DNA from 4 places in the Streptosporangium sp. NPDC050855 genome. Region 2 is predicted to be linked to each of the others. Evidence: riboswitches for the same ligand, from Rfam matches in the RefSeq annotation. Region 2 holds a riboswitch; each other region holds the start of a gene.
What was found. A riboswitch is a leader RNA that binds a small molecule or an ion and turns the genes downstream of it on or off. The one in region 2 is predicted to bind cyclic di-AMP.

Region 1: another riboswitch for cyclic di-AMP. It lies ahead of ACIBCT_RS18365 (NlpC/P60 family protein); the one in region 2 lies ahead of ACIBCT_RS27635 (C40 family peptidase).
Region 3: another riboswitch for cyclic di-AMP. It lies ahead of ACIBCT_RS07170 (C40 family peptidase); the one in region 2 lies ahead of ACIBCT_RS27635 (C40 family peptidase).
Region 4: another riboswitch for cyclic di-AMP. It lies ahead of ACIBCT_RS17025 (CHAP domain-containing protein); the one in region 2 lies ahead of ACIBCT_RS27635 (C40 family peptidase).

What each region holds. Positions count from the first base shown of each region.
Region 1 is NZ_JBITFY010000008.1:260,551-267,816, reverse strand. Features, by position in the region: gene ACIBCT_RS18385 (L-aspartate oxidase) at 1-877, shown strand, start outside; gene ACIBCT_RS18380 (type III pantothenate kinase) at 877-1,659, shown strand; gene lysX (bifunctional lysylphosphatidylglycerol synthetase/lysine--tRNA ligase LysX) at 1,757-3,265, shown strand; gene ACIBCT_RS18370 (LuxR C-terminal-related transcriptional regulator) at 4,249-4,449, shown strand; gene ACIBCT_RS18365 (NlpC/P60 family protein) at 4,550-5,599, opposite strand; cyclic di-AMP (ydaO/yuaA leader) riboswitch at 5,605-5,753, opposite strand; gene ACIBCT_RS18360 (amino-acid N-acetyltransferase) at 6,090-6,752, shown strand; gene ACIBCT_RS18355 (RDD family protein) at 6,969-7,266, shown strand, end outside.
Region 2 is NZ_JBITFY010000015.1:85,285-92,550, forward strand. Features, by position in the region: gene ACIBCT_RS27615 (helix-turn-helix domain-containing protein) at 1-675, shown strand, start outside; gene ACIBCT_RS27620 (glycosyltransferase family 4 protein) at 672-1,796, opposite strand; gene ACIBCT_RS27625 (M48 family metallopeptidase) at 1,793-3,070, opposite strand; gene ACIBCT_RS27630 (hypothetical protein) at 3,067-4,011, opposite strand; gene ACIBCT_RS27635 (C40 family peptidase) at 4,091-4,633, opposite strand; cyclic di-AMP (ydaO/yuaA leader) riboswitch at 4,767-4,926, opposite strand; gene ACIBCT_RS27640 (DUF1905 domain-containing protein) at 5,294-5,584, opposite strand; gene ACIBCT_RS27645 (NlpC/P60 family protein) at 5,931-6,908, opposite strand; gene ACIBCT_RS27650 (hypothetical protein) at 7,064-7,266, opposite strand, start outside.
Region 3 is NZ_JBITFY010000002.1:438,826-446,091, reverse strand. Features, by position in the region: gene ACIBCT_RS07185 (FHA domain-containing protein) at 1-545, opposite strand, end outside; gene ACIBCT_RS07180 (hypothetical protein) at 842-1,873, opposite strand; gene serA (phosphoglycerate dehydrogenase) at 2,100-3,689, shown strand; gene ACIBCT_RS07170 (C40 family peptidase) at 4,294-4,890, opposite strand; cyclic di-AMP (ydaO/yuaA leader) riboswitch at 4,878-5,108, opposite strand; gene ACIBCT_RS07165 (3-isopropylmalate dehydrogenase) at 5,250-6,296, shown strand; gene ACIBCT_RS07160 (branched-chain amino acid aminotransferase) at 6,470-7,266, shown strand, end outside.
Region 4 is NZ_JBITFY010000007.1:311,560-318,825, forward strand. Features, by position in the region: gene ACIBCT_RS17015 (hypothetical protein) at 1-535, opposite strand, end outside; gene ACIBCT_RS17020 (oxidoreductase) at 742-1,623, shown strand; cyclic di-AMP (ydaO/yuaA leader) riboswitch at 2,122-2,260, shown strand; gene ACIBCT_RS17025 (CHAP domain-containing protein) at 2,279-2,995, shown strand; gene ACIBCT_RS17030 (ABC transporter substrate-binding protein) at 3,803-5,155, shown strand; gene ACIBCT_RS17035 (sugar ABC transporter permease) at 5,239-6,216, shown strand; gene ACIBCT_RS17040 (carbohydrate ABC transporter permease) at 6,309-7,115, shown strand; gene ACIBCT_RS17045 (GH1 family beta-glucosidase) at 7,112-7,266, shown strand, end outside.

The DNA of each region.
Region 1 (7,266 bases), on a different contig from region 2:
GCCGGCCAGGGTGGAGGCCGACCTCGCCGAGGCGGGGCTGGACCCGTCGGCGGTGACCGCCCTCCTGGAGACCGCCGAGGCCGAGGACGTGCGGCAGGGCGGTGACGTCACCAGCCTGGCCACCATCCCCGCCGACCGTACCGACACCGCCGACGTGGTGGCCCGCGCGGGCGGCGTGGTGGCCGGGCTGGCCGTGGCCGAGGCGGCCTTCTGTCACCTCAGCCGGGGCCGCCTGACGGCCGAGCGCAGGATCAAGGACGGCGAGAGCGTCACCGCGGGCGACGTGCTGATGACCGTCACCGGCCCCACCCGGGACCTGCTGACCGCCGAGCGCACCGCGCTCAACCTGCTCACCCACCTGTCCGGCGTGGCGACCCTGACCGGACGCTGGGTCCGCGCCGTCGAGGGGACCGGGGCCGCGATCAGGGACAGCCGCAAGACGCTGCCCGGCCTGCGCGCCCTGGAGAAGTACGCGGTGCGGTGCGGCGGAGGGGTCAATCACCGCATGTCCCTTTCGGACGCGGCGCTGATCAAGGACAATCACGTGGTGGCCGCGGGCGGGGTCGCCGAGGCGTTCCGGGCGGTCCGTGACGCCTGCCCCGGCCTGCCGATCGAGGTCGAGGTCGACCGGATCGACCAGATCGAGCCCGTGCTGGCCGAGGGAGCCGAGGAGATCCTGTTGGACAACTTCACCGTCGAGGAGCTGGCGCGGGCCGTGCGGCTGGTGGACGGCAGGGCGCGGCTGGAGTCCAGCGGCGGGCTGACCCTGCAAACGGCTCGTGATGTGGCCGAGACGGGTGTTGACTACCTTGCCGTGGGCGCGCTCACGCACTCGGCGCCGGCACTGGACATCGCCTTGGACCTTCGGGGGAATTGATGCTGCTCGCCATCGACGTCGGCAACACGCACACCGTTCTCGGCCTCTTCGAGGGCGAGGACGTCATCGAGCACTGGCGGATCGCCACGGACGCCCGGCGCACGGCGGACGAGATCGCCGTCGTGCTGCAGGGACTGCTCGGGCAGTCGCCGCTGCTCAAGGGCGCCGACGTCAACGGCATCGCGATCTGCTCGACCGTCCCCTCGGTCCTGAACGAGATGCGCGAGATGTGCCGCCGCTACTACGGGGACGTGAACGCGGTCATCGTGGAGCCAGGCGTCCGCACCGGGGTCCCGGTCCGGATGGACAACCCCAAGGAGGTCGGCAGCGACCGCATCGTCAACGCGCTGGCGGCCATCCAGCTCTACGGCGGGCCGTGCGTGATCGTCGACTTCGGGACCGCCACCTCCTTCGACGCGGTCTCGGCCAAGGGCGAGTACGTGGGCGCGGTGACCGCCCCCGGCATCGAGATCTCGGTGGACGCGCTGGCCGCGGCCGGGGCGCAGCTGCACAAGGTGGAGCTGATCCGCCCCAGGTCGGTGATCGCCAAGAACACCGTGGAGGCGCTCCAGGCGGGCATCATCTACGGCTTCGCCGGGCAGGTGGACGGGATCGTCGAGCGGATGGCGGCCGAGCTGGCCGACGACCCCGACGAGGTCACGGTGGTGGCCACCGGCAGCGCGGCGCCGCTCGTGGTGAGCGAGGCGCGCTCGATCGACATGCACGAGCCGTGGCTCACGCTGATCGGCCTGCGCCTGATCTACCACCGCAACACCGCCTGAGCCGTCCCGCGGGCCCGCCCGGAGGGCGCGACCCGGGCGGGCGGCGGGCACGGTGGGTGACCTCGCGGGGTTCGCCGCATCGGTACCCTTTGGAACTGTGACCGATGACGTGACCAACCCCGCCGAGGACCTGCCCGAGCAGATGCGCGTGCGCCGGGAGAAGTTCGACCGCCTCCGCTCCGAGGGCGTCGACCCCTATCCGGTGAACTTCCCGCGTACCGCGACCAACGCCGAGATCCGCGGCAAATACGCCGATCTCTCCGCTGACACCGCGACGGGCGACAGGGTGGGCGTCACCGGGCGGGTGATGCTGTCCCGGACCGGCGGCAAGCTCTGCTTCGCCACCCTGCGGGACGGCTCCGGCGACCTCCAGGTCATGATCTCCCTGGACCGGGTGGGCGAGGAGTCGCTGGCCGCGTGGAAGCGCGACGTCGACCTCGGCGACCACGTGGGCGTCGAGGGCGAGGTCATCACCTCGCGCAGGGGCGAGCTGTCCATCCTCGCCGACCGCTGGGTGATCACCTCCAAGTGCCTGAGGCCGCTGCCGGAGAAGCACGCGGGCCTGACCGACCCGGAGGCGCGGGTCCGCCAGCGCTACGTCGACCTCATCGTCAACGACGAGGCCAGGAAGCTGGCGCACACCCGCAGCGCCGTGGTGCGGTCGGTCCGCGACTTCTGGCACGAGGAGGGCTACCTGGAGGTCGAGACGCCGATGCTCCAGCCGATCCACGGCGGAGCCACGGCCCGGCCCTTCAAGACCCACATCAACGCCTACGACATGGAGCTCTACCTCCGCATCGCGATCGAGCTCTACCTCAAGCGGCTCGTGGTCGGCGGGATCGAGAAGGTCTTCGAGATCAACCGCAACTTCCGCAACGAGGGCGCGGACTCCACCCACAACCCCGAGTTCACCATGCTCGAGGCGTACGGGACCTATCTCGACTACAACGACATCGCGGACCTGACCCAGCGGATGATCCAGAAGGCGGTGGTGGCCGCGCTGGGTCACTCCGTGGTCGTCCACGACGGTCAGGAGATCGATCTGGGCCTGGCCAAGTGGCCGCGGATCACCCTCTACGGGTCGGTCTCCGAGGCGCTGGGCGAGGAGGTCACGACCGCGACGCCGCTGGAGCGCGTCCGCGCCCTCGCGGACGCGCGGGAGATCCACTGGGACGCCGCGTGGGGTCAGGGCAAGCTCGTCCAGGAGATCTTCGAGGCTCTCGTCGAGCACACGCTCGTCCAGCCCACGTTCGTCATGGACTATCCCCTGGAGACCTCCCCGCTGGCCCGCAACCACCGCGACAACCCGCTCCTCACCGAGAAGTGGGACCTGATCGGGTTCGGCACCGAGCTCGGCACCGGCTACTCGGAGCTGAACGATCCGATCGAGCAGCGCCGTCGTCTCACCGAGCAGTCCCTGCTCGCCGCGGGCGGCGACGTCGAGGCGATGCAGCTTGACGAGGACTTCCTCACCGCCCTGGAATATGGCATGCCGCCCACCGGTGGCATGGGGCTGGGCATCGACCGCCTCATCATGGCCTTCACCGGCAGGAACATCCGCGAGACCATCCTGTTCCCGCTGGTCAAGCCGTCGGGCCGGGCCTGACCGACGCGCGGCCACCGGGTCACGCGAGACGACGTCCCCGCCGGGCGGTGGTACCGGGCCCGACCACGGCCGGGTCCGGTACCACCGCCCGGAGCACGATCATGTCCCCGGCCGGGCGCTGTGCCGCGCCCGGGCGGAAGCGCGCCTTCGGGCCCTCGGACGGCACCCAAGGCACCCACGGCATCCCCGGCGCCACGGCGCCCCGGGCCTCCCGTCGATCATCCGGGCTCCAGGGGTGCGGAACGGGGCGACACGGCCCGGACGGCGACCCACCGGCCGGGCGTCGCGCATCGGCGGCGGCCACGCTCCCGCGGCCGGAGGTGTGCCCGTAAGGCGCGGGGGAGCCGGGAGCGGAAGGGCAGGATCCCGGCCCCCGGAAACGGCGGTGCTCGCGTCCCTTCGTGCCATGCGGACGAGTTTCCGCATGGTGTAGAAACTCCCTTTCCAGCACGCCCGATATTACGGCATGCGGATGGCCGTGCATGAAACTCCGCAAATGCCGCAAAGAGCCGAGGTGGCCCACCATTTCATGGTTTTTACGTCACGCCGTCAAGGCGGCGAGGGACGTGACCACCGCCGCACCGGCGGAACAGGGGCCGATTTCCCGAAAAATACGGGCCTGTACGCGCGTCGCGAACCCGGCGTCCGGAGGGCCGCAGGACCTGCCGATCCGGCAAAATCTTGTTCTGTGAAGATGCCGGTCGCCGCAGCCAGGGGACGGTTACGGGTCCACGCCCGAGGCAGATCATGACTTAACCGCAAAGGCGCTGACATATCATGAGTACTTCACGTATGGCCTGCTATGTCAATAGTGCGGCAACGCCATGAAGGGCGGAACTTGACGACCTTTGAACAAGGCGTTTACCGTTCCTGGCGGGCGGTATTCATTCATGGTGCCTTAGGCCCGGTTTCCAGAGTGGGGGGAGTGACTCTTGATGGCATATCCGGAAGTGGATTCGCGCCATGGCGACAGCCCCCTGGGCATGGGCGATATCGGTCTCAGCGCCGACGACCTCGTGCTGCTGGCTGAGCTCGCCAAGGGCGTCACCGTCGACAGGGTGGGCCGCAGGCTCGACATCAGCGGCCGGACCGTCAGGCGCAGGCTCAGGGGCATCTGCGACCGCATCGGCGTCGCCACGGCGATCGAGGCCGTGGCCTGGGCGGCCCGCCGCCGCCTGATCTAGCCGGCCGCCGCCCGGATTCAGCCGCCCGCTCCGTCCGTCCTCGGCCGAGGCTCGATCCCGCGCCGGGTGGGCGCGGGACGCGTCGAACGGGTGGTGGCGGTCAGCCGGCGATGCGCACGCCTCCCACGAAGGGCCGGTTGTCGATCGTGGTGATGTGGATGACGTCACCGGTCCGGGGGGCGTGGACCATCAGGCCCGCGCCGATGTAGATCCCGACGTGGTGCAGGTCGCTGTAGAAGAAGACGAGATCGCCCGGGCGCAGCTCGCTCCGGGAGACGCGCGTGCCCGCGGTCCACTGGTCCCCGGTGTAGTGCGGCAGGCTGATCCCGACCTTCTGGTAGGCCCACATGACCAGCCCGGAGCAGTCGAAGGAGTCGGGCCCCTCGGCGCCCCAGACGTACGGCTTGAGCTGCTGGGTCAGCGCCCAGCGGGCGGCCTCGGCCCCCTTGCCGCTGCCCACGATGGGCGCGTCGACCTTCACCCGGGCGCCACGGTTGCCGATGGCCTGGGCGCGTACCTCCTTGAACAGGTCGCTCTCCACCCGCGCGACCAGCCGCTCGATCTTGGCGCGCTTGGCGCCGATCTCCGTCAGCAGCTTCTTGACCTCGGAGGTCCTGGCCTTGGCACCGGCCTGCGCCCGCTCCGCGGCCTCGATCGCCCGGCCCACCTGGGCGACCTCCTCGCTCTGCTGCTGCTGCAGGGCGTAGCTGGTGGTGGCCTGGTCGAGGAAGTTGTCGGGGTCGGACGTCTGGGTGAGGGTGAGCCCGGCGTTCAGGCCGCCCGACATGTAGCTGCTCTGTGCCAGCAGGGCGGCCTTGGTCCGCCGCGCCGCCAGCTCGGACTCGCTGGTGGCCAGGGTCTTCTTGGCGCTCTCCGCGGCACGCTGCGCCTGCTTGAGCTTGACCCGCTCGCCGTTGTACTGCTCGGCGAGCGTCTCGATCTCGTTGTGCAGCTTCTCGGCCTGCGCGGCCAGTTGCTTGAGGCTGGGCTCGGGGTCGGCGGAGGCCGCGACCAGCGGGGTGCCCAGGGTGAGGGTGGCGAACGCCAGGCCGATCACCACCATGCGGTGGCGGAGCCCTCGCGGCGCGCGTCGTGGACGGTGGGCGTCGCCACCCGCCTGGTCTCCTCCGCGGTCGCGCGTGCGCTTCACCAATGGACTCCTCTCCTCGGCCGCCTACCGGGTTAGCTGACGGGTTCGGGCCGGAGGGCAGCCCTACCGGGTGCGCCGGTGGCACTCGGATTCACCCCGGGGGACTCGGGTGGGTCCCCGGTTCTCCCTGCGGGAGATTCGGCGGGTCAGGCTTTTCACATCTCTGACATCGAGGACGGAGATTAGTCCACCCTTGGTTCCTGCTCAACCAGAACTTCGAATTCAGTAGAGGTTTCGCAACTGAAATGTCACGGACGGATCACATCTCAAAATGATCACTGAGGCCTTTACGGGCCCTTTGCCCAGGGGTTCATCGGGCCCGAGGGGGTCCGCCCAGCTCCGGGACCGTACCGAAGATGAAATGCGACACACTTCGACTCCCGATGCCCAGCGTGGTAATGGGACTACCAAGGGTCACGAGAGGGGGGGTGGTGCGCGAGTTAGGGGTGAGCCGTAATGGGGGGACGGCGAGGACGTACGCTGATCGGTCATGGAGCAGGTTGCGGAACAGTCTCCGGCGCCGGTCGTGCGCGCCCCCGCCGAGGCAGGAAGCGGTGGTGAATCCCGGACCGGCACGGAGCGGGAGGGGCCGCCGGGGGCGGCCGGCGTCACCGTCCGGCGTGCCCGCACCCCGGACGTCCGCGCCATCCGGCGCCTGGTCGACACCTACGGCGGCGCGGGACCGCGCCTGCTGGAGAAGGCCACCGTCACCCTGTACGAGGACGTCCAGGAGTTCTGGGTCGCCACCGACGAGCACGGGGAGGTGGTCGGCTGCGGGGCGCTGCACGTCCTGTGGGAGGACCTGGCCGAGATCCGCACCGTCGCCGTCGACCCCGCCCGCCGGGGGGCGGGGATCGGTCACCGCATCGTCTCCGCGCTGCTGCGCACCGCCGTCGAACTCGGCCTGCGCCGCGTCTTCTGCCTGACCTTCGAGGTGGACTTCTTCGCCCGGCACGGGTTCCTGGAGATCCAGGGCACCCCCGTCGCCCCGGAGGTGTACGCCGAACTTCTCGCCTCCTACGACGAGGGCGTCGCGGAGTTCCTGGATCTGGAGCACGTCAAGCCCAACACCCTGGGCAATACGCGGATGCTGCTGCATCTGACACGTGAGCCCGACGTGAGTGACTTTAGAGCTGACACAACGGAAAGGTGACTGTTGTTGCCTATGTCGATACCTTGTGCTGCAGCAAGCATGTGAGTCTGACATCTGCCACATGCGCAGTCTAAGTGAGGTGACGCGGTGAGCACCGGACAGCCGCCGTATCCACAGGATGATCCCGACCGCGATCGCACACCGTCGGGGCAGCCTGAATACGGACAGCACAACGCGGGTCGAGCCGCTGGTGAACTCGACCCCGACATAACGGTCGTGGGATATCGGTCGGAGGCCTCACAGCCGAACATCGGTCCTGGACAGGCCCAGGGCTACGGCCAGCAGGGCTACGGGCAGCAGCCCGGTTACGGCCAGCAGGGCTACGGCCAGCAGCAGGGGTACGGCCAGCAGGGCTCGACCGGCGGGTACGGGCAGCAGCCCGGCTACGGCCAGTCCTCCCACGAGCAGCCGGGCTACGGCCAGCAGGGCGGCACCGGCGGCACGGGCGGCTACGGCCAGCCCGGCTACGGCCAGCAGGGCGGCACCGGCGGGTACGGGCAGCAGCCGGACTACG
Region 2 (7,266 bases):
CGTCTCGGCAAGACGGCCGAGGGCGGCTTCGGCTGCGTGGACGCGCCGGTGCCGCCCCGCGTGACGCGCCCCGCCGTACGGGCGCTGCTCGACCGCCTGGAACCGGCCCCCGCGGTGCTGCTCAACCGGCTGAGCGAGGTCCTGGCCTGCACGGCCGGGTACCGGCGGCTGGCCGGACCGGCCGGGCTGCTGGACGGCGATCCGCCGAACCTCGCCCGCTTCGTGTTCACCGACGAGCGGGCGCGGGCCGTCTACCCCGACTGGGACGAGGTCGCCGACGAGCAGGTCGCCGCCCTCAAGCAGGGGGCGTTCCGGACGGACCCGCACCTGGTGCTGCTCGCCGACGAGCTGGCCGTCACCGCCGGGACCGCCTTCACCGGGCGCGTGGAGACCCTGCCCGGCCTGCCCCGGGCGAGCGGCGTGCTGCGGATGCTCCACCCCGAGACGGGCGAGCTGCGCCTGGCGTACGAGACCCTGGAGCTGCCCGCCGACGACGACCAGCGCCTCGTCGTCCACCTGCCCGCCGACGACGCCACCTCCGCGGCGCTCGACCGTCTCACCGGCCACCCCGTCGGTGACCCCGTCGGTGACCCCGGGGACGCCCGTCCCGGCGGCCCGGCCGCGTCCCGCGCCGGTCGCCCCGCCGGTCTTTCGGAGGGCGCGGAGCGGGGTTAGGGGGTCTGCGCGGGCTCCAGCAGGCGGGCGAAGCGGGCCGCGGCACGTTCCCAGCTCCACTCGCGCGCGACCCACTCGCGCCCCCGTTCCCCCATGGCCCGCGCGCCGGCCGGGTCCTTGAGCAGGCCGGTCAGGGCCGCGGCGACCTCGTCCGGACGGGTCCCGTCGACCACCAGCCCGGTCTCCCCGTTCAGCACGGCGTCGGGGGCGCCGCCCGAGGAGCCCGCCACCACCGGCAGCCCGGTGGCGGACGCCTCCAGGTAGACGATGCCGAGCCCTTCGACGTCCACGCCGCCCAGGCGGGTGCGGCACGGCATGGCGAACACGTCTCCCGCGGCGAGGTGGCCGGGCAGCGCGGACTCCGGCACCGGGCCGACGATCCGGACCGCGCCGCCCAGCGGCCGGGCGAGCCGTTCCAGCGTCCTGCGGTACGGGCCGCCACCGATGATCAGGAGCACCGCGTCGGGGACGTCCCGCAGCACCGTGGGCCAGGCCCGCAGGAGCGTGTCCTGGCCCTTGCGCGGCACCAGCCTGGACAGGCAGACCACCGTCGGCCGGTCCCCCAGGCCCAGTTCGGCGCGGATCCGCTCCCCCCCGGCGCCGGGGTGGAACGTCCCGGTGTCGACGCCGGGCGCCAGCCGCACCAGCCTGCCCTCGGGGACCAGCCCGGCCAGCCGGCGCCGGGTGTACTCCCCCAGGTAGGTGACCGCGTCGGCCTCCGCGCCGATCCTGGCGAGGATCCCGCGGGCCAGCGGGATCCCGGCCCATCCCGCCTCGTGGCCGTGGGTGAGCATGACCACGCGGCGTGCCCCGGCCTCGCGCATCCTCGGCGCGAGCAGGCCCAGCGGCGCCGCCGCCCCGAAGACCACGGTGTCGCAGCCGAACCGGGCGACCAGGGCGGCGGCCCGGCGGGCCACCGCGGGCGAGGGCAGCATCAGCGACCCCGGGTGCCGCACCACCGGGTACGGCCGGCGCCGGTCGAAGGCGTCACCGCCGGGCCAGGCCGGGGCGTACACGACGACCGAGCCGGGCGGGCGGCGGGCCACGAGGCCGTGCACGAAGGACTGGATCCCTCCCGCGCGGGGCGGGAAGTCGTTCGTGACGACCAGGGTCCGGCTCACGGCTCGGGGAGACCGTTCAGCCGGGCCCAGGAGCGGGCCGCGGCGATGCGCTGCGGCGCCGCGGGGTGCGAGGCGTAGAGCAGGTGTTCGAGGGGGTCGGGCGACAGGTCCGAGACGTTGGTGGCGGCCAGGCGCCGCTGCATGGCGACGAACGTCGCCGGGTCGCGGGTCAGGTCCAGCGCGTGCACGTCGGCGCGGGCCTCGACCTGCCTGCTCACCACGTTCTGGGCCGGTCCCGACAGGACCGTGGCCAGGCTCACCAGCCCCATGATCAGGCCCGTGGCCCGCGGGTCGCCGAGGGCGGGCACCCCGGCCCGCCGCCGCAGGCCCGGCGCCGAGGCGACCGCGTACAGCAGGCACGCCCCGCAGGCCGCGCCCAGGCCGCCGACGAGCGTTCCCCAGAGCACGTCGCCCGCCTCGGCGTGGCCCAGCTCGTGCGCGACCACCAGCTCGACCTCGTCGGCGGGGGCCCGCAGCAGCGTGTCGTAGACGACGATCCTGCGGGTGGCGCCGAAGCCGGAGACGTAGGCGTTGAGCGCGGTGGTCCGCCGCGAGGCGTCGGCGACGAGCACGTCCTCCACGGGCACGCCGTCCCTGGCGGCCATGGCGAGCAGGTCGTCGCGCAGCTTCCCGGCCTCCATCGGCCTGAAGTCGTTGAAGATCGGCTCGATGAGCACCGGGTAGGCGAAGGACGCGCCCAGCGTCAGCGCGAACACCCCGGCCGAGGCCGGGATCCACCAGCGCCGGTAGCGCCGCGCCAGCGCGACCACCGCCAGGACCATGATCGCGGTCAGTGCCGTGCCGACGCCCGCGCTCTTGACCCGGTCGGCCGACCACGCGGGCCACTGCTGGGTGGACAGCCCGTACTCGCGCAGGTAGGTCTCCGACCACATCCCCAGCGGCCAGCGCAGGGCCGCCACCGCGGCCGAGATCACCAGCACGCCGAGCAGCACGCGCAGCCACCAGGGGCCCCGCAGCCGGTCGGCCAGCCGGGCGCCCAGCGGCGTGGCCACCAGCACCCCGGCCACGACCAGCGTCAGGCCCAGCGACAGGTACGCGGGAACGCTGACCAGCGCGTCGAACGCCTGGGAGCGGGCGATCTGCTCGGCGGTGAAGTCCCGCTCCGGGGAGGGGGCGACCTCGGGCGCCGCCGCGGGCAGGGCCCGCCAGGGCGTGGTGAACGCCACGACCGCCAGGGTGAGCGCGCCCAGGGCGGCCAGCGCCCACCCCGCCGACCGCGTGCCCGAGGGCGCGTCCGTCGTGCTCAGCGTCATCGCAGTTCCCTCCGGAGGTACTCGCGCCAGGCCCGGGTGAACTCGGCCGCCGACAGGCCGAGCGTGCTCCCGACATCGCTACCGTAGAGCCTCACCAACGCCTTCTCCCCGAAGCGCTCCGCGACGAGGCGGCAGGCAAGCCACGCCTCCTCGTAGGCCTGCGCGAGCCTCGGGGCGCCCGGGGCGAAATCGGCCGGTCCGGGGAGGCGGGCGGGCAGGGTCCCGGCGCGCACCTCCGCGGCCAGCTCGGCGGCGACCGTCCGCACGGCGATCCCGGCGTCGCGGTACCCGGCGTAGTCCGCGAAACCCTCCGAGAGCCACATCGGCACCCGGCCGCCGCGGGTGGCGCCGGTGGCCACGTGGGTGAGCTCGTGCGTGATCACCACGTCCCTGCCGGTCGCGGTGAGCCGGGCGTAGCCGGACGGCAGGACGATCACCCGGTCCGCGGTGGCCAGGGCGGCCAGGCCGCGGGTGCTTCCCGCCCCGGCGAGGGCGGCGGCCTCGGCGTCGGTGGCGGGGTGGAGGACCAGGGCCCGGACCGGTCCCCAGATCTCCGCGACGGTGCGCCGGGCCCGGTCGGCCGTGGCCGCCAGGTCCCGCAGGGCGGCGTGCGGCACGCGGTGGCCGACCACCACGGAGTGCCGGCCCCGCACGACGGTCGCGCCGTCCGGCCAGAGGCCGGCGGGGACATCGGGAACATCGGGAACATCGGGGACGCCGGGAACACCGGAGACCCCGGGAGGTCCGGGGACGGCGGGAGTGCGGCGGCCGGCGAGGGTGCCGAGGGAGTCCGGGACGCCGGGGAGGCCGTGCCGGCCGGCCGGGAGGGGTCCGGCCCCGGTGAGCGGGCCGGCGCTCAGCAGCGCCAGCATCCCGGCGAGCACGGCGCGGCGGCCTCGCGGGACGGATCCGCCCGGGTGGGACCCGTTCGGGACGGACATGTGAGCCGATGGTAGCCGACCGGACGGCAGCGGTCCCGTCCCCGCGGTGCGGGGACGGGACCGCTGTCACCGTTCGGGTTCAGGCTCCGGGCCGGGCCGCTCCCGCGAAGGAGGACCGGTAGTGCCCCTTCAGCTTCACGATCCGGACGGACTTGCCGCTGCTCGGCGAGTGGACCATCCTGCCCTTGCCGACGTACATGCCGACGTGGCCCTTTCCGCTGAAGAACAGCAGGTCACCGGGGAGCAGCTTGCTCCAAGGGACCTTCTTCTTGAGCGACCTGTACTGGCTGTGCGTGATCCTGGGAAGGGACACGCCGGCCGTGCGCCAGGCGTAGCGGACGAGCCCCGAGCAGTCGAAGGCTCCGGGACCGGAGGCTCCCCACCGGTACGGATCGCCGATCTGCTTCTTGGCCGCCGCGACGGCCTTGCCGGCCCGAACCTTCTGCAGTGCCGCCCTGCTCATCGTGGTCTTGGCCTTGGCCTTGGACTTCGTGGCGGTCCTGGCCTTGGTCCTGGCCTTGACCGTGCCCTTCGTCGTGGCCCGCCCGGTCTCCGTGCTCTCGGTCTGCTCGGAGACGCCGGTCGCGCTGCTGACCAGGATCTCAGGGGGATTGTCCGTCATCGCCTGCGCCGCCGTGGGTCCCAGGGTGACCGCTCCGGCTGAGGCGGTCAACGTGAGGGCGACGCCGCCTAGAGAAAGGCGGAAAAAGCGTGACAAACGGGGGTTGTACGGGGTGGTAGACAGGATTTCTCCTTGGTGCTTCCACTGATGCCTACCGGGTTAGCTGACGGATTCGGGCTTGGAAGATGCCCTACGGCACAAATGTGCCGATTCACCCCTGGCCACGGTGTGTCGGGCCTTTTGGGTCCCCGGTTCCATGCCTCCTGGCTGCACGGATTCGGCGGGCCGCCACGATGACGTCCGCCCCTTGCGGGGGCGCGGCGGCCGGCTGGATTTCTATGGACGAAGACGGCCCGGAGACCGTCGTTCACCGCGGCGGCATGGCTTGCACGTCGCGCAGCCAGAAGTTACTCCGATCGCCACGTTTCGGCAAAGGGTTCCCAGAAACGGAGGATCGAGAGGGCTTCTTGATCCTCCCGTTACCGCTGCGTGATGCCTATTTATGCGATCGAGATATGACTCTCGTCACATCGCCCTCCAAGCCCTGTGAATCGCGAGTTTTGTTATCTTCGTCACATCGTTCCGGCCCTCGCGGTGAGCGCGGGGGACGCCGTGGCCCGGGTCGCCGCGAGCGGCGTTCCCGGGCCCGCGGGCGACGGTTCAGCTCAGCCGCCGCTCGAGGTGGAACGTCACCTCGGCCCCGGCCTCGTGCTTGCCGATCAGCCTGCACAGCTCCGCCCGCAGCGGCAGCCAGTGCGGGCCGGCGCCCGAGGGCATCAGCGTGGCGGCGAACGGGTGACCGTCGACCGTCCCGGTGACCTTCACGGCCCGCCTCGTGCCGAGGAGCTCGGCCGAGCCCGGCACGGTCACGAAGGTGGCGAAGGCGCCGTCCTTCTCGATGGGGGCGGTGAAGGTGTGGCCGAGCGGCTGCGGGGTCGCGGGGGTGGGCATCGTCGTCTCCCTGGTCCTGTGTCGCGGCACGCCTCCGGGGGCCGGAGGAGGCCGATGGTCCGTCCGGAGAGAGGACTCCCGCGAGGGCGCGGAATCGTCGCCCGCGCGCGAGACGTCTTCACGGACCCCCACGGGCGCCGGTGGGCGGCCCGTCCGGGGGGCGAGCGGCCCAGACGGACCGGAGCCCCCTCGGGAGAGGGCGGCCCCGGGCACACGGGCCCTCAGGAGCGGACAGGCCCTCAGGAGCACGACGGGGCCCTCAGGGGCACACGAACCGCCCTGAGGGACGGACGGGCCCTCAAAAGCGACGGGCCCTCAGGGGCGGGCCCCCAGAAGCGACGGGCCCTCAGGGGCGGACGGCCCCGACGAGGCGGCGGCCGTAGGCCGACAGCGGGACGACCTTGACCACGTCGCCGGTCTGCGGGGCGTGCACGATCTTGCCGTCGCCCGCGTACATGCTGACGTGCCCCAGGCCCTCGCTGAAGATGAGGTCCCCCGGCTGCAGGTCGTTCAGCGAGACCTTGCGGCTCGCGCCCCAGCTCCACTGCTGCCAGGTCGTCCGGGGGATGCTGACCCCGCCGGTGCGCCAGGAGGCCTGCACCAGGCCCGAGCAGTCCCAGCCGCCGGGGCCGGTGCCGCCGTACTGGTAGGGCTTGCCCACCTGGGCGAAGGCGAACTGCAGGGCGGCACGGGCGTTGCCCGAGGCGGCGCCGGTGTACTGGATCCCGGCGCTGTCGGGGTCGCCCTGGCGGAAGGCGCCGAGCTCGCGCAGGAGCTTGGTCTGGACCTTGACCATCCTGTCGGCCTTGGCCTTCTCCTCGGCGAGCTCGTCGCGGGTCTCGTCGGCCTCGGCCAGCACCTCCTTGGCCTTGTCCCGGTTGGTCCGCAGCTCCTTGGTGGCCTGGTCGAAGGCGCTGAGGGAGCGGGCCCGGGAGGCGGCCATCTGGTCGGCGGCGGCCAGGCCGCTGAGCAGCGCGGCGGGGTCGGGCTGGACGACCATGCTCTCCCAGCCGGTGATCGCACCGGACTGGTAGCTGCTGACGGCCATCGAGACGAGCTCCTCGCGCAACCCGGCGACCCGCTCGCTCTGGCGGGCCAGGTCGCCGTTGAGCGTCCGGTACTTCTTCCTGGCCCGCTTCCACTTCTCGGCGGCCTGGTTGTACTTCTCCACGACCTGGTCGGCCTGCTCGTTCAGCTTGGCCAGCTTCTTCCTGGCCTGGGCGAGGGTGGGCTTGGGCTCCGCGACCGCTCCGCTCACCGGCACCATCAGCAGTGCGAGGGCGAGACCGGCCGCCACCGGTATCCGACTCAGTCCAACCGGCATGCCCGCCACGGCCACGTCAACGCCTCCCAGATACACAGACCTGCGGCGAATAGTACAGAAGAAGTAATGATTGGCTCACCTTTTCGTCGGGTTTGCCCCAAACAGGTGGCCGTTCCTTCCGCCGCAGGTCATGTCCGCCGGACGGCGGCCCGCCGCTACCGGCAGATGGCGACGGAGCAGACCTTGGCGGTCATCCTCCTGGCGTCGCGCAGCTGGACGGCCCAGTCGCTCGCGACGGGCCTGGAGTACTCCCCGGCCCACTGGTAGATCAGGACCGCGCTGCCCTTCCTGACCAGCACGCTCCGGTCGCCGCCCACCCCGGCCTTGCCGCGGTAGTACACCTGGCCGGAGACCCTCA
Region 3 (7,266 bases), on a different contig from region 2:
CAGAGCACCTGGGGCGTGACCATCAGGAAGCCGCAGTCGCCGAAGGAGACGACGTCACCGGGCCGGACCTTCGCCGGCCCCACCAGCCGCCAGTCGTTCAGCCGGGTGCCGTTGAGCGAGCCCAGGTCCACCAGGATCCACCCCTCCTGGTCGCGGCGGAGCTCGGCGTGCACCCGCGAGACGGTCAGGTCGGCGAGGACCAGGTCGCAGGAGGAGCCGCGGCCGACCACGTAGCGGGTCCTGCCGTCGCCGGGGAGCGCCAGCCGGGGCATCCGGGGGCGCCGCCAGGCCGACTCGACCCGCTTGGTGAAGTCGGAGGCCGAGGCGACGGCCTCGGTGACGATGCGGCGCAACCGGCCGCGCTGCGGCAGGTCGGCGACCAGGTTGTCGAGCTCGCCCTGGTTGCGAGCGCGCAGGGCCATGTCGACCCGGCCGAGGAAGGTGTCGTGCGACAGGCGTCCCTCGACGGCACGATCACGGAGCTCGCTGATCGCACGATCGCGGTCCCCGTCGGAGGCGCGGGCCGGGGGATGCGTCGAGCTCATCCTCCGAGTATCCGCCCCGAGGGCGGAACCTGTCCAGAATACGCGGATCTCCTGCCGAGGACCCATCCGGCACGATCATCCGGACCGGTGCGGGCGACCGCGCACACGCTGCGGAAACTTCTCCGCGCACGGTCTCCTGCCGGATCCCGGAAACCTTGGACCCGCCGCCCCCGCACGCGCAGGGACGGCACGCGTCGACGCGGACAGGAGGCGTCGTGGACGCCGTGGTCCGACGGGCTGGCCGGTGTCGGCCGGTGTCGGCCGAGTCGGTCGGTGCCGGTCGGTGCCGGTCGGTGTCAGTCGGTGACGTCGGCGCAGACCACGTGGGCGCCCAGCTCGATCATCCGCTGCTCGCTGCGCGCGTCGGCGACCCTGGCCATCAGGATCGGCGCCTCGCTGGCGGCGAGCTGCGGCAGCCTGGCCCGTACCCCGCGGTGGATGTCCCTGACCACGTCCTCGGCCGCCGACATGTGCACCTTGACGTGCAGCATGATCCCCGGGGCGCCCGAGGAGGTGCTGGCCTCGGAGATCCACACGTGGTGGACGAGCGGGTAGTCGACGAGCAGGTGCGAGATCGCGGCGCGCAGCGCGGGCAGGATCGGGTGGTCGCAGCGGCGGTAGCCGGGGTCCACCATCTGCATCGGGCCCGACAGGTGCGGCCGGGGTGCCGGGATCCACGAGGCGGCGGGCGCGGCGGGCACGGGGGTCCGCGGCCGGCCCTGCGGGGAGGCGGCCTGCCGCGAGGGGCCCTGCGGGTACGGGGCCTGCGGGGCCGCCGGGGGAGGGGTCTGCGGGTACGCCCCCGGGGAGGGCGTGCCCTGCGGGTACGCGCCCGGCGCGGAGGGAGCCTGCGGGTACGGGCTCTGCGGTGCCGCCGGGGGAGCGGTCCGCGGAAGCGCGGGCGCCGAACGCGAGACCGTGGCCATCGCCCCGGTCGCGTACGCGGTGGGGGTCGCGCTCGACAGCGCGGGGGTGGGCCCGCTGCGCGTCGAGAGCAGGTAGCGCTGGAGGTCCTCGATCGGCACGGCCGCGGCGGCCGGCCCGGCCGCGTCGATCACGATCTCCCGCACGCCGGTGACGCGCTGGATGTCGAGGACGGTGTCGGCGTCGCAGGCCGACAACGAGTGGCTGCCACGGTGCCGCGCGTAGGTGTCCGCCGAGGTGTATCCGAGCAGGACACGCTCACCCGCCTGGGTCGTGCCGAGCACGACGGAGCGGTCGGGTCGCACGGCGACCAGGAGTCCCCATTCCGCGAGCGCGGCCAGCAGCCGGTGCGGCTCGCCGTGCTGGGCGAGCACGGTGCCGAGAGCGGGGTTCCCGATGCTCATATGAGGAACGATAGGTAGTGGACCACGGCTTATCAGGGTAATCGCGAAGTTTTCTTGGGATCAATACCAAGTTGAATTTTGCAGGCATGGGATGCGACGACGGCGGGTAGCGCCCCCCGGTCACGGCCTACCCCGTCTCGGATCGCGGGACACTCGTGAACGCGTTCACAAGCGCCGATAGACTACGTGAGGTCCGTGCACCTCACCGCCTAGTAAGGATCTGCCTGTGAACAAGCCCGTCGTACTGGTCGCCGAGGAACTCTCCGAGGCCGGTCTCGCGGTTCTGGGCGCGGACTTCGAAGTCCGCCACACCGACGGCGCCGACCGCGCCCAGTTCCTGCCCGCCCTCGCGGACGTGGACGCCCTGATCGTGCGCAGCGCCACCCAGGTGGACGCCGAGGCGATCGCCGCCGCCCCCCGGCTCCGCGTGGTCGCCCGCGCCGGCGTCGGCCTGGACAACGTCGACGTGGAGTCGGCCACCAAGGCCGGCGTCATGGTCGTCAACGCGCCCACCTCCAACATCACCAGTGCCGCCGAGCACACCGTGGCCCTGATCCTCGCCTCCGCCCGCAACGTCGCCCAGGCCCACTCCGCGCTCAAGGGCGGCGAGTGGAAGCGCTCGAAGTACACCGGCGTGGAGCTGGACGAGAAGGTCGTCGCCATCCTCGGCCTCGGCAAGATCGGCCAGCTGGTCGCGCAGCGCCTCCAGCCGTTCGGCGTCGAGCTGATCGCCTACGACCCCTACCTGCAGCCGGCCCGCGCCGCGCAGATGGGCGTCCGCCTGGTCTCGCTGGAGGAGGCCCTGCGCGAGGCCGACTTCATCACCGTGCACCTGCCCAAGTCCAAGGAGACCATCGGCCTCATCGGAGAGCGGGAGCTGCACCAGGTCAAGCCGAACGTGCGCCTGATCAACGTCGCCCGAGGCGGGATCATCGACGAGAACGCCCTCTACTCCGCGATCAAGGAGGGCCGCGTCGCCGGCGCCGGCATCGACGTGTTCCCCAAGGAGCCGGTCACCGACAGCCCGCTCTTCGAGCTGGACCAGGTCGTGGTCACCCCGCACCTGGGCGCCTCGACCCACGAGGCCCAGGAGAAGGCCGGCACCCAGGTCGCGCGGAGCGTGAAGCTCGCCCTGGCCGGGGAGTTCGTGCCGGACGCGGTCAACGTCCAGGGCGGCGCCGTCGCCGAGGACGTCAAGCCGGGCCTGCCGCTGGCCGAGAAGCTCGGCCGGGTGTTCACCGCGCTCGCCGGTGAGGTCGCCACCAGGCTCGACGTCGAGGTGCGCGGCGAGATCGCCTCCCACGACGTCCGGGTGCTGGAGCTGGCCGCCCTCAAGGGCGTCTTCACCGACGTGGTCGAGGACTCGGTCACCTACGTCAACGCCCCGCTGCTGGCCAAGGACCGCGGTGTCACGGTCGAGCTGATCACCAGCTCGGAGAGCCCCGACTGGCGCAACGTGGTGACGGTCCGCGGCGTGCTCGCCGACGGCCGCGCGGTCTCGGTCTCCGGCACCCTGTCCGGGCCGAGGCAGATCACGAAGATCGTCGAGGTCAACGGCTACCAGATGGAGATCGAGCCGACCGACCACCTGTCGTTCTTCACCTACACCGACCGTCCCGGCATCGTCGGCGTGGTCGGCCGCATCCTGGGCGACCACTCGATCAACATCGCCTCGATGCAGGTGGCCCGGGACGTCAAGGGCGGCAAGGCCCTGATCGCGCTCACCGTCGACACCGCCATCCCGGCCGACGTGGTCGACCAGATCGGCGCGGAGATCGGCGCCGACAGCGGCCGTTCGGTCGACCTGACCGACTGACCGTCCCGGTCCGCCGGGTCCCCTTCGTGGGTGGCCGCGGCGCGCCGCGGCCCGCTCCCGGACGGACCGTCCGGGACCGGGCCGGCACCCGCTCGCCGTCTCGACATGTGAGAAGTGTGTACGCGGGGCGAGACGACCCTTTCGTCACCGGGTAACCTGATGGAGATGCGCCGGGTGTTCTCGCACTCCGCACCCGCCGCGGCGGGGCCTGACAGGGCAGGCCGGCGGCCCGCCACGGTGCCGTGGCGATCGCCGGCTCCGAGCCCTCCGCCCACCGGTCCGTGACCCGGACCGAGGCATCGGGCCCGGTCCGAGTCCTGACCGGAGTCTCGGCCACCTTCACAGCTCACCCGCGACCGAAACGAGACTCACCATGTACGAGATGTACTCCTGGAACCGCCCGGACGAGAACGAGGACGAGGCGGCCGACGCGATCCAGACCGCCCTGGACCGCCGCGACAACGGTGGCGCGCCCACCCGCTGACCCTGCCGGCCACCTGCCGGCCACCTGCCGGCCACCTGCCCGATCACGGCCGTGCGCCGGTCCGGGCCGGGCCGGCCGGGGCGGACGGCTCCGCGACGCTCGCGGCGGAGCCGCGGGGGCTCACCCGCCGACGGCGGATCCGGTCGCGTGCTCGATCCGCTCGGCCAGTTCGACCCCCTCGGGGTCGGGGCGCACCCCGCCGACGAAGGAGGCGTGCCGCCATGAGGCGAGCCGCTCCTCCTTGACCACGTCCCCGCTCCGCGGGGCGTGCACCATGTACCCGGGCTTCGTGATCATTCCGACATGCCCGAGACCCCGGAAGAAGACCAGGTCCCCGGGCCTGAGGTCCTTCCAGGCGATCTTCCTGGAGAACGCCTCGTACTGCTCGGAGGCGATGCGGGGCAGCGCGATCCCGGCGGCCCCATAGGCGCGGAGCATCAGCCCGGAGCAGTCGAAGCCGCCGCGGCCGGTGCCGCCCCACGCGTACGGCGTGCCGCGCTTGGACATGGCCCAGCTCAGGGCCTTCTGCCAGGCGGGACGCAGGGACGCGGCCCGCAGGGCGCCCTTCAGGGCGGGCATGCCGAGCGCGGGAGGCGCGGGGGCGGGCAAGGGCGAGGCGGCCAGCGCGGTGGCCGGGGTCGCGAACACCGCGGTCCCGGCGACGAGGACGGACGCGACGCGCGAACAGATCTTGCCGTACAGGGTCGTTCCTTCCATAGGGCCTGCCGGGTGAGCTGTCGGGCTCGGGCGTGGAGGCCGCCCTACGGCGCGCGGGCGCGCCGATTCGCCCCGAGGGATCCCGTCGCGGGCGGCCGGGAACGCGCTCCGGTCGGGAGCGGGGTTCCCGGGGCCCGGGACGATCCCGGAAAGAGTGGTTCCCCGGCTCCGTACGCATCGATAAGGGATGATCCGTACGAATTAGGCATCAACGTGAACGGTGAGGACCATAACGAAACCTCGCGAAACGGTCAACATAGGATAAAGACGGGCAAAGCGATCAGATGTACCCGAGGGAAATTCCGTCCGAGGCGTGAGACCGGTGTTCAAGCACCGAGACGGCCCGGTAGGGTGACCCCATGGATTCGCGTAACATCCGCCTGGCGGTCATCCCCGGGGACGGGATCGGGGTCGAGGTCGTCACCGAAGGGCTGAAGGTCCTCGAAGCGGTCGGCACGAAGGTGGAGACCACCACCTACGATCTCGGCGCCAAGCGCTACCACGAGACCGGTGAGACGCTGCCCGACGTCGTCCTGGAGGAGCTGCGCGGCTACGACGCGATCCTGCTCGGGGCGGTCGGCGACCCCAGCGTGCCCCCGGGCGTGCTGGAGCGCGACCTGCTGCTCAAGCTCCGCTTCCGGCTCGACCACTACGTGAACCTGCGGCCGGTCAAGCTCTTCCCCGGGGTGGAGACCCCGCTGGGCGGGGTCCGGCCGGAGGACATCGACATGATCGTCGTCCGCGAGGGCACCGAGGGCCCGTACGCCGGAGCCGGGGGCGTCATGCGTCACGGCACCCCGCAGGAGATCGCCACCCAGGAGTCGCTGAACACCGCCTTCGGCGTCGAGCGCGTGGTGCGCTACGCCTTCGACAAGGCGCTGTCGCGTCCCCGCAGGAGGCTCACCCTGGTCCACAAGACCAACGTGCTCACCTACGCCGGTGACCTGTGGGCCCGCACCGTCGAGAGGGTCGGCCGGGAGTACCCGGACGTCCAGACCGACTACTGCCACGTCGACGCGGCCTCGATGTTCTTCGTCAGCCAGCCCCGGCGCTTCGACGTGATCGTCACCGACAACCTCTTCGGTGACATCCTCACCGACATCGGCGCGGCGATCGCCGGTGGCATCGGCCTGGCGGCCAGCGGCAACGTCAACCCCGACCGCACCGCGCCGAGCATGTTCGAGCCGGTCCACGGCAGCGCCCCCGACATCGCGGGCCAGGGCAAGGCCGACCCGACCGCCACGATCCTGTCGGTCGCCATGCTCCTGGACCACCTGGGCCTGGACTCCGAGGCCGTCCGGGTCGAGCGGGCCGTCGCCGACGACCTGGCCGAGCGGCCGACCGGCCGGACCGGCCGGACCACCCGCGAGATCGGCGACGACATCACCGCCCGAGTAGCCGGCTGAGGAAGCCGCCCACCTCGACCCAGACGCGCCTGGCGGCTCACCGAGCCGCCGGGCGCGTTTTGGTTTTCCGCCCCGCTGACGGTTTTCGCTATCGATGCAGTAGTTTCCCGTTACCCGGTCCAACGCAGAATGGACGCAAGGGTAAGCCAGACACCAAGAGAAGGATCCGCGTCATGACCACCGCTCAGAAGCTCAGCTTCGACGTGCAGCTCTCCGACCACGCTCGCACCACGGACGAGCGTGAGCAGGTAATGGCGAGCCCGGGGTTCGGCCAGGTCTTCACCGACCACATGATCTCCATCGACTACACCGAGGGGGAGGGGTGGCACGACGCCCGGCTCACCCCGTACGGGCCGCTCGTCCTCGACCCGGCGACCTCGGTCTTCCACTACGGGCAGGAGCTCTTCGAGGGTCTCAAGGCCTACCGCCAGGAGAACGGCGCCATCGTGACCTTCCGGCCGGAGGCCAACGCCGCCCGGTTCAACGCCTCGGCGCTGCGGATGGCCATGCCCGAGCTGCCCGAGGAGACGTTCGTCGAGTCGCTGGAGCTGCTCGTCCAGACCGACCGTGACTGGGTCCCCACCACCCCGGGGCACAGCCTCTACCTGCGCCCCTTCATGATCGCCACGCAGCCCGCGCTCGGTGTCAACTACCCTTCCAGGACCTACCGGTACATGGTCATCGCCGGACCGGCCGCGGCCTACTTCGGCGGGGGCAAGGCCGTCTCGGTCTGGCTCTCCACCGAGTACACCCGCGCCGCCCCCGGTGGCACCGGGGCGGCCAAGTGCGGCGGCAACTACGCCGGGGCCTTCGTGGCCCAGCGCCAGGCCGTCGAGCAGGGCTGCGACCAGGTGGTCTGGCTGGACGCGGTCGAGCACCGTCACGTCGAGGAGATGGGCGGGATGAACCTGTTCTTCGTCTACGGCGACCGCCTGCTCACCCCGGCGCTGACCGGGACGCTCCTGCCCGG
Region 4 (7,266 bases), on a different contig from region 2:
GGGCGACGGGCAGCGCGGTGAAGATCGAGAGCCGGCCGGAACGGGCGGCGGCGCGCAGCCGCAGTCCGGCCGCCACGCCCAGGACGGTCCTGAGCCGCCCGGCCCCGCCGCGTGCCCGCAGCAGGGGCGTGCCGGGCCTGCCGGTGATCAGCTCCAGGAGCCTGATCGTGGCCAGGCCGTCGTCGACGATCACGACCCGGCCGGGAGAGGCGGTGAGCCAGCGGAACTGGACCTTGCCGGAGAAGGCGTCGCCCAGCGCCCAGGTGCGTCCCCGGGGCGGCCGGGGCATGTCCGGGCGGGCCTCGGCGAGTTCGAGGCCCTCGGGCAGCCCCAGGCGTCTCAGCTCGCGTCCCGTCACCGCCAGGGGGCGCAGGCCCGCCCTGGGCACGAGGTGGCCGCGGGGGCCGAGCAGCCCCGCGTGATGGGCCTCCACGGCGCAGAGCATCTGCAGCGGAGACTCCACCCAGGCGACGGCCGAACCCTGCTCCCGCGCGTGGTCTCGGCCGTCCTCCACGCCGGGCGATGACCCGTTCACGACCGCCACACCGTAACCCGGTGGCCTTACCGGTCCGGGAACTGCGGGTGAACAGCGGACCACGCGCGCCAACTTGTGATCTTGCGTGGCTTCGCGCGGGGCGCCTGGCCGTTCCGTACACTGCCCGTACCTGAAGATCCACGCCGGGCACCGGCGGGTCGGCCGCGCGGGCCGCAGGGCCGTGCGGGAGCGGAGAGGGGCGAGCCATGTGGACGGCCGAGGACGTTCCCGACCTGACCGGCCGCACGGCCGTCGTCACCGGGGCCAGCGGGGGCATTGGCCTGCCGACGGCGCTGGAGCTGGCCAGGCACGGCGCCCGGGTCGTGCTGGCCGCCCGTGACCCCGGGCGGGGCAGGGCCGCGCTGGAGGCCGTCAGGGCCGAGGTGCCGGGGGCCCGGGTGGAGGCGGGGGCGCTCGACCTGGCCGACCTGCGGTCGGTGCGCGCCTTCGCCGAGACCGTCCGCGAGCCGCTGGACCTGCTGATCAACAACGCCGGGGTGGGGCTGATGCCCCGGGGGACGACCGCCGACGGCTTCGAGACCCAGTTCGGCGTCAACCACCTGGGGCACTTCGCGCTGACCGGCCTGCTGATGCCGCGCCTGCTGGCCGCCCCGGCGGCCCGGGTGGTCACGGTCTCCAGCGACGCGCACTCCGTCGGGACGATCGACTTCGACGACCTGGGCCTCGAACGCCGGTACGGCAGGTTCTCCTCCTACGGCCGTTCCAAGCTGGCCAACCTGCTGTTCACCCTGGAGCTGCAGCGCCGCGCCGACGCCTCGGGGGCGACCCTGCTCAGCCTGGCGACCCACCCGGGCACCACCGCGACCGGGATCCTGAAGACGGGCGTGCTGACCCGCCCCCTCAACGCCCTGATGCGCCTGGTGCTGCAACCGGCCGCCAAGGGCGCCCTGCCGTCCCTGTACGCCGCCACCTCCCCCGAGGTCACGGGCGGGCAGTACATCGGCCCGGGGCCGAAGGTGCTGCGCCCCTCGGCCCGGGCGACCGACCCGGAGGTGGCGGCGCGGCTGTGGGAGGTGTCGGAGGAGATGACCGGCGTGCGGTTCGGGGAGACCCGGCGGCTGCCGTGAGGGGTCGCCTCCCCGCTTGAACAGGGCATTGAGGAGGTTTTGAGAAGACTTTAGGAAAGATCGTCCGCCGCCCCCGCAGTTTTTACCATCGAAGGCCAGTTCGACAAAGGCGGTAGGTAAAGAGCCGCCCGGGGACCGGTCCTTCCCGACCCGTGACCACCGGGCCGGACGGCGGGCGGACGCGGGCCCGATCTCCGGATCGCCGGGGACACCGGGCTTTCCGGTCACCGCCCCGAAGAGGTCCGGGCGACGGCGAGGGCATGGGACGACCCGCGGGGAGGGTGATCCACTCCCCTCCCGGGGGCGCGGAACGGCATCCTCTACCCCTCTGACCAGGCGCTATCACCATGAGAAGGCAATGTGTCCTGCTTGTAATCGTCTGACCGGATGACGTAGGTTCATCCCGTTCATGGCAAATGTCTGGGTCTACCAAGGTCTGAGCATTGCCGTCACATTGCCCGACCGCGTCTCACCTGGGCGGACCCCCTCCGCCCCCGGTGAGCACGGCCGCCGAATCCGCGAGGTCTGCGGAACCGGGGAACCACGTTCCTGGGGTGAATCAACGCATACGTGCGTCGTAGGGCACTTCCCAGCCCGAACCCGTCAGCTAACCCGGTAGGCGGAATGGAAGCGACGCAAGGAGTCGAACCCCCATATGACCGAGCACCGCTCCACCCCCACCCCCATCATCCCCCGCCTGGCACGAATCGCCCTCGGCGCCTCCATCGCACTGACCGCGGGAGTCATGGGCCCCGCCGCCCAGGCCGACGGCCACGGCGCGCTGAACACCCCGCCCGCCGACACCAAGACCGCCGAGGTCTCCTCGGACTCCGGGTCCGCCAGGACCCCCCTGGAGGTCGTGGCCCAGCGGCTTCCCAAGGTCACGGCCGCGCAGGTGCTGAACCTGGCCGCCCAGCAGATCGGCGTCCGCGAGAACTCCATGGGCGGCGGGACCAAGTTCCACCAGTGGTACATGTCCTCCCCCCGCGCCCAGGAGACCGCCGCCCGCGACGGAGGCAACATCTACGGCTACGCCAACGCCCCCTGGTGCGCGATGTTCGTGTCCTGGGTCGGCGAGATGGCGGGCATCCGGCCCACGATGGGCTGGGACGCCTACACCGTCACCCACGCCAAGTGGTTCGCGCAGAACGGCCACTGGGGCACCACCCCCACCCCCGGCGCCGTCGTCTACTTCGACTGGGAGGGCGGCAAGAGCATCGACGGCATCGACCACGTCGGCTTCGTGAAGCACGACAACGGCGACGGCACGATCACCACGATCGAGGGCAACACCGGCAACGGTAACGTCGAGCAGCTCGTCCGGCCCATGTCCGAGGTCGCCGGCTTCGGCTACCCGGTCTACGCCGGCTGATCCGGCCCCGGCCGGCACCGGCCGGCACCGCGACTCACGCGGCTCACGGACTCACGCGACGGGGTCCGCACCAGGACCCTGTCAGGGTACGTGTCAGACCCCTCGCGCCCCCTCCCCCCTTCCCCTTCACACCCCCCGTCCATCCGCCCGTCGTCCCGGCCAGGCCGGGAGACGGGCCTCGTCATGCCTCCGGCGCCCGCCCGTCCCGCACGAGGGCTCCGATCGCGTACGGGCCGGCGTCTCCGGCGTCCCTGCATCTCCGGCGTCCCTGCATCTCCGGCGTCTCTGCGTCTCCGGCGTCCCCGCGTCCTCCGTGTCTCCCGCGCGGATGCCGTCCCGCGCGCGGGTGCGGCCGCGCGCCGGGCACGATCACCGCCCGGCCCCGCCACGGGCCGTCGTGTGCCGCAGCGTGCCGTCACGAGGCGGCGTATGCCGTCACGAGGCCGCGTACACGACCGGACGTCGCGCACGGTCACGCGCGGGGTCCGCCGCGCGGTGGTCCCGTCCGGTGCCGGTTCGTGGTAGGAGCGCGAAATGCCCTGACTGTATGCCCGTGTGATGGGAGCGCTCCCAAAACCCCATATGGGATGTATATCACCATTTAGGCGCCCCAGGACCCTCAAAACGCCTTCCATGTAACGGTTGAGTTTCGGTCTATTGACGTCCTGGTTGCCCATCGTCCACTCTTCGTGGGAGCGCTCCCAAAGCACATTGAGGAAAGACCGCATCGTGAGGCCGCGTTTGTCGGGGACCGGTACGCGATGTCACCTCCCAATGATTCGGGCGACCACCTGAGAGGGGTCCGGAATGTTGAACAACAAGCGGCAGGGCAAGCTGGCCGCCGTAGCGGTCATGGCGGCCACCGCCCTGGCCATCACGTCGTGCGGTTCCAGCGAGCCCGCCAAGCCCGCGGCCGGCGGTTCTTCCTCCGCCGCCGCGGCCGAGCCGGTGACGATCACCGTGCACACCTTCGGAGGTGGCGAGAACTTCGGCTATGACAAGGCCGTGGAGACCTGGAACGCCGCTCACCCGAACATCCAGGTCAAGTACCAGAACCTGACCGACCGGTTCGAGGACGTCTACCTGCCGCAGCTGCTCCAGCGTCTGCAGGCCGGCAGCGGCGCCGCCGACATCATCGCCCTCGACGAGGGCGCGATGGGCCTCATGAAGGCCCGTCCCCAGTTCTTCACGGACCTGGCCCAGTACGGGCTGGACAGCCGCAAGGCCGACTTCCCCGCGGCGAAGTGGGACAACGGCATCAACGCCGACAACAAGCTCTTCGCCCTCGGCACCGACATCGGCGGCATGACCATGTGCTACCGCAAGGACCTGTTCGAGAAGGCGGGCCTGCCCACCAACCGCGAAGAGGTCGGCAAGCTCTGGCCGGACTGGGCCGCCTTCATGGAGGTCGGCAAGAAGTTCCAGGCCGCCAACCCCGGCAAGAGCGACCCCAAGTTCCTCGACGGCCCGAACACGCTCTACAACGTGATCCTGTCGCAGGAGGCGCCGAAGAACGGCAACGTCGCCTACTTCGACAAGCAGAACCAGCTCGTCATCGAGACCAACCCCGCGATCAAGACGTCCTTCGACACGGTGAAGAGCTTCAGCGAGGCGGGCCTGACCGCCAAGCTCGCGTCCTTCACCCCGCCGTGGAACGCCGCCATCAAGAAGGGCGGCTTCGCGACCATGGGCTGCCCGGCCTGGATGCTCGGTGTGGTCTCCGGTGCGGCCGGTGAGGGCAACAAGGGCAAGTGGGACGTCGCGGCGGTGCCCGGCGGTGCCGGCAACTGGGGCGGCTCCTACCTGGCCGTGCCCAAGCAGAGCAAGCACCCCAAGGAGGCCGCCGAGGTCCTGAACTACCTCACCGGCAAGGAGGGCCACGTCATGGCCTTCCAGGAGGCCGCGGCCTTCCCGAGCTCCATCCCGGCTCAGCAGGACCCCGCGGTCGCGGACCTGAAGAACGAGTTCTTCAACGACGCGCCGACCGGCAAGATCTTCGGCGAGTCGGTCAAGGACCTGCTGCCGGTCTTCCTGGGTGAGAAGCACGCCCAGGTCAAGACCTCGGTGGAGAAGGTCCTGGAGGGCATGGACCAGGGTTCGGTCCCCTACGACCAGGCCTGGACCAAGTTCCTCGAGGCCGGCGTCAAGGCAGCGGGCTGATCCCCCTCCCGACCCGCATCGGCCCGGCGGCGGTGACCCCGCCGCCGGGCCGGTCGTCTGCCCCCGCTGAAAGGCTTTGACCGATGACACTGCACGTCGACTCCCCGGCCGCCCCGCCCCGGCCCGGCCCCGAGCGGCCGACGGGGCACCGCGGGCCGCGGCGCGGCAGCGGGTGGGCCCGGTTCGACCTCCGGGCGACCCCGTACTTCCTCGTCTCCCCCTACTTCCTGCTCTTCGCCGTCTTCGGCATCTTCCCCCTCGTCTACACCCTCTGGGTCTCGTTGCACGAGTGGGAGCTGGCCGGTGACAAGACCTTCGTCGGTGTCGAGAACTACATCGAGCTGATCACCGACGCCGCGTTCTGGAACGCGGTGATCAACACCCTCGGCATGTTCGTGATGTCGACGGTCCCGCAGCTCGTCCTGGCCCTGCTGCTGGCCAACGCGCTCAACAAGCGCATCCGGGGCCGGCTCTTCTTCCGCCTCGGCGTGCTGCTGCCGCTGATCACCTCCGTCGTCGCCGTCGCCGTCGTCTTCACCCAGCTCTACGGGCGCGACTACGGCATGATCAACTGGTTCCTGAGCCTCTTCGACGTCGAGGCGATCAACTGGCAGAACCAGAAGTGGTCCTCGTGGATCGCGATCTCCACGATGATCGACTGGCGCTGGACCGGCTACAACGCGATCATCCTGCTGGCCGCCATGCAGACGATCCCCAAGGACCTCTACGAGGCCGCCTCCATCGACGGAGCCTCGGCCAGGCGGCAGTTCTGGCAGATCACCTTCCCGATGCTGCGCCCCACGATCATCTTCGTGGTGTTCATCTCCACCATCGGCGGTCTGACGCTCTTCACCGAGCCGGTCATGTTCGACGGCAACCCGACGATGAGCGGTGGTGCCACCGGCCAGTACCAGACCGTGGCGATGTTCATCGTCAAGGAGGCGTTCCGTGACTTCGACTTCGGCTACGCCGCGGCCGCCTCGTGGCTGCTGTTCGCGCTGATCCTGCTCGGAACGCTCATCAACTACTCCTTCACCCGCCGTATCGGGGGATCCAAGTGACGGCCACCCAGCTCCAGCGCCCCCCGGCGCCCCCCAGGCGGCGGTCCTCGGGCGCGTCGGCCGCGCCGAACCGCATCTGGGACGCCGGTCCCATGACGAAGGTCGTGCTGGCCCTCGCCCTCCTGCTCTCGGCGTTCCCGATCTACTACATGTTCATCATGGCCACCCGGACCAACGAGGAGGCCATCGACGTCCCGCCGCCGCTGCTGCCCGGCGGCCACCTCGGTGAGAACATCCAGCGGCTGCTGTCCACCGAGGACGCCTACTTCATGACCGGCCTGATCAACTCGGCCATCGTCTCGGTCACCGTGACGGTCTCGGTCGTGCTGATCTCCACCCTGGCCGGCTTCGCCTTCGCCAAGCTCCGCTTCCGGGGCAGCAAGATCCTGCTGGGCCTGATCCTGGTGACGATGATGGTCCCGCTCCAGCAGATGGGCATCGTGCCGCTGTACGAGCTCATGGTCACCCTCGGCTGGACCGGCCAGCTCAAGGCCGTCATCCTGCCCTTCCTGGTCAACGGCTTCGGCGTCTTCATGATGACCCAGTACGCCACCCAGGCGGTGCCGGACGAGCTGGTCGAGGCGGCCCGCGTCGACGGCGCCTCCACCATGCGCATCTACGCGAACGTCATCCTCCCGGCGCTCCGCCCCGGGATGGCGGTACTGGCCCTGCTGGTCTTCATGCAGACCTGGAACGAGTTCATGTGGCCCCTGATCGTCCTCAACCCGGACAACCCCGTGGTCCAGACCTCGATCGCCGCGCTCAACCAGGCGCACGGAACCGACTACGTGATGCTCTTCACCGGCACCGCGGCGTCCGTCCTGCCCCTGTTCATCGTTTTCATCGCGTTCGGCCGCCAGATCGTCGGCGGACTCATGGAAGGTGCGGTCAAGGCGTGACCACGCAAGAGACGCGTATCAAGACCCCGGATCTGATCTTTCCCACCGACTTCGTCTGGGGCGCGGCCACCTCCGCCTACCAGATCGAGGGCGCCGTCACCCAGGACGGGCGGGGAACGTCCATCTGGGACACCTTCGTCAAGCAGCCGGG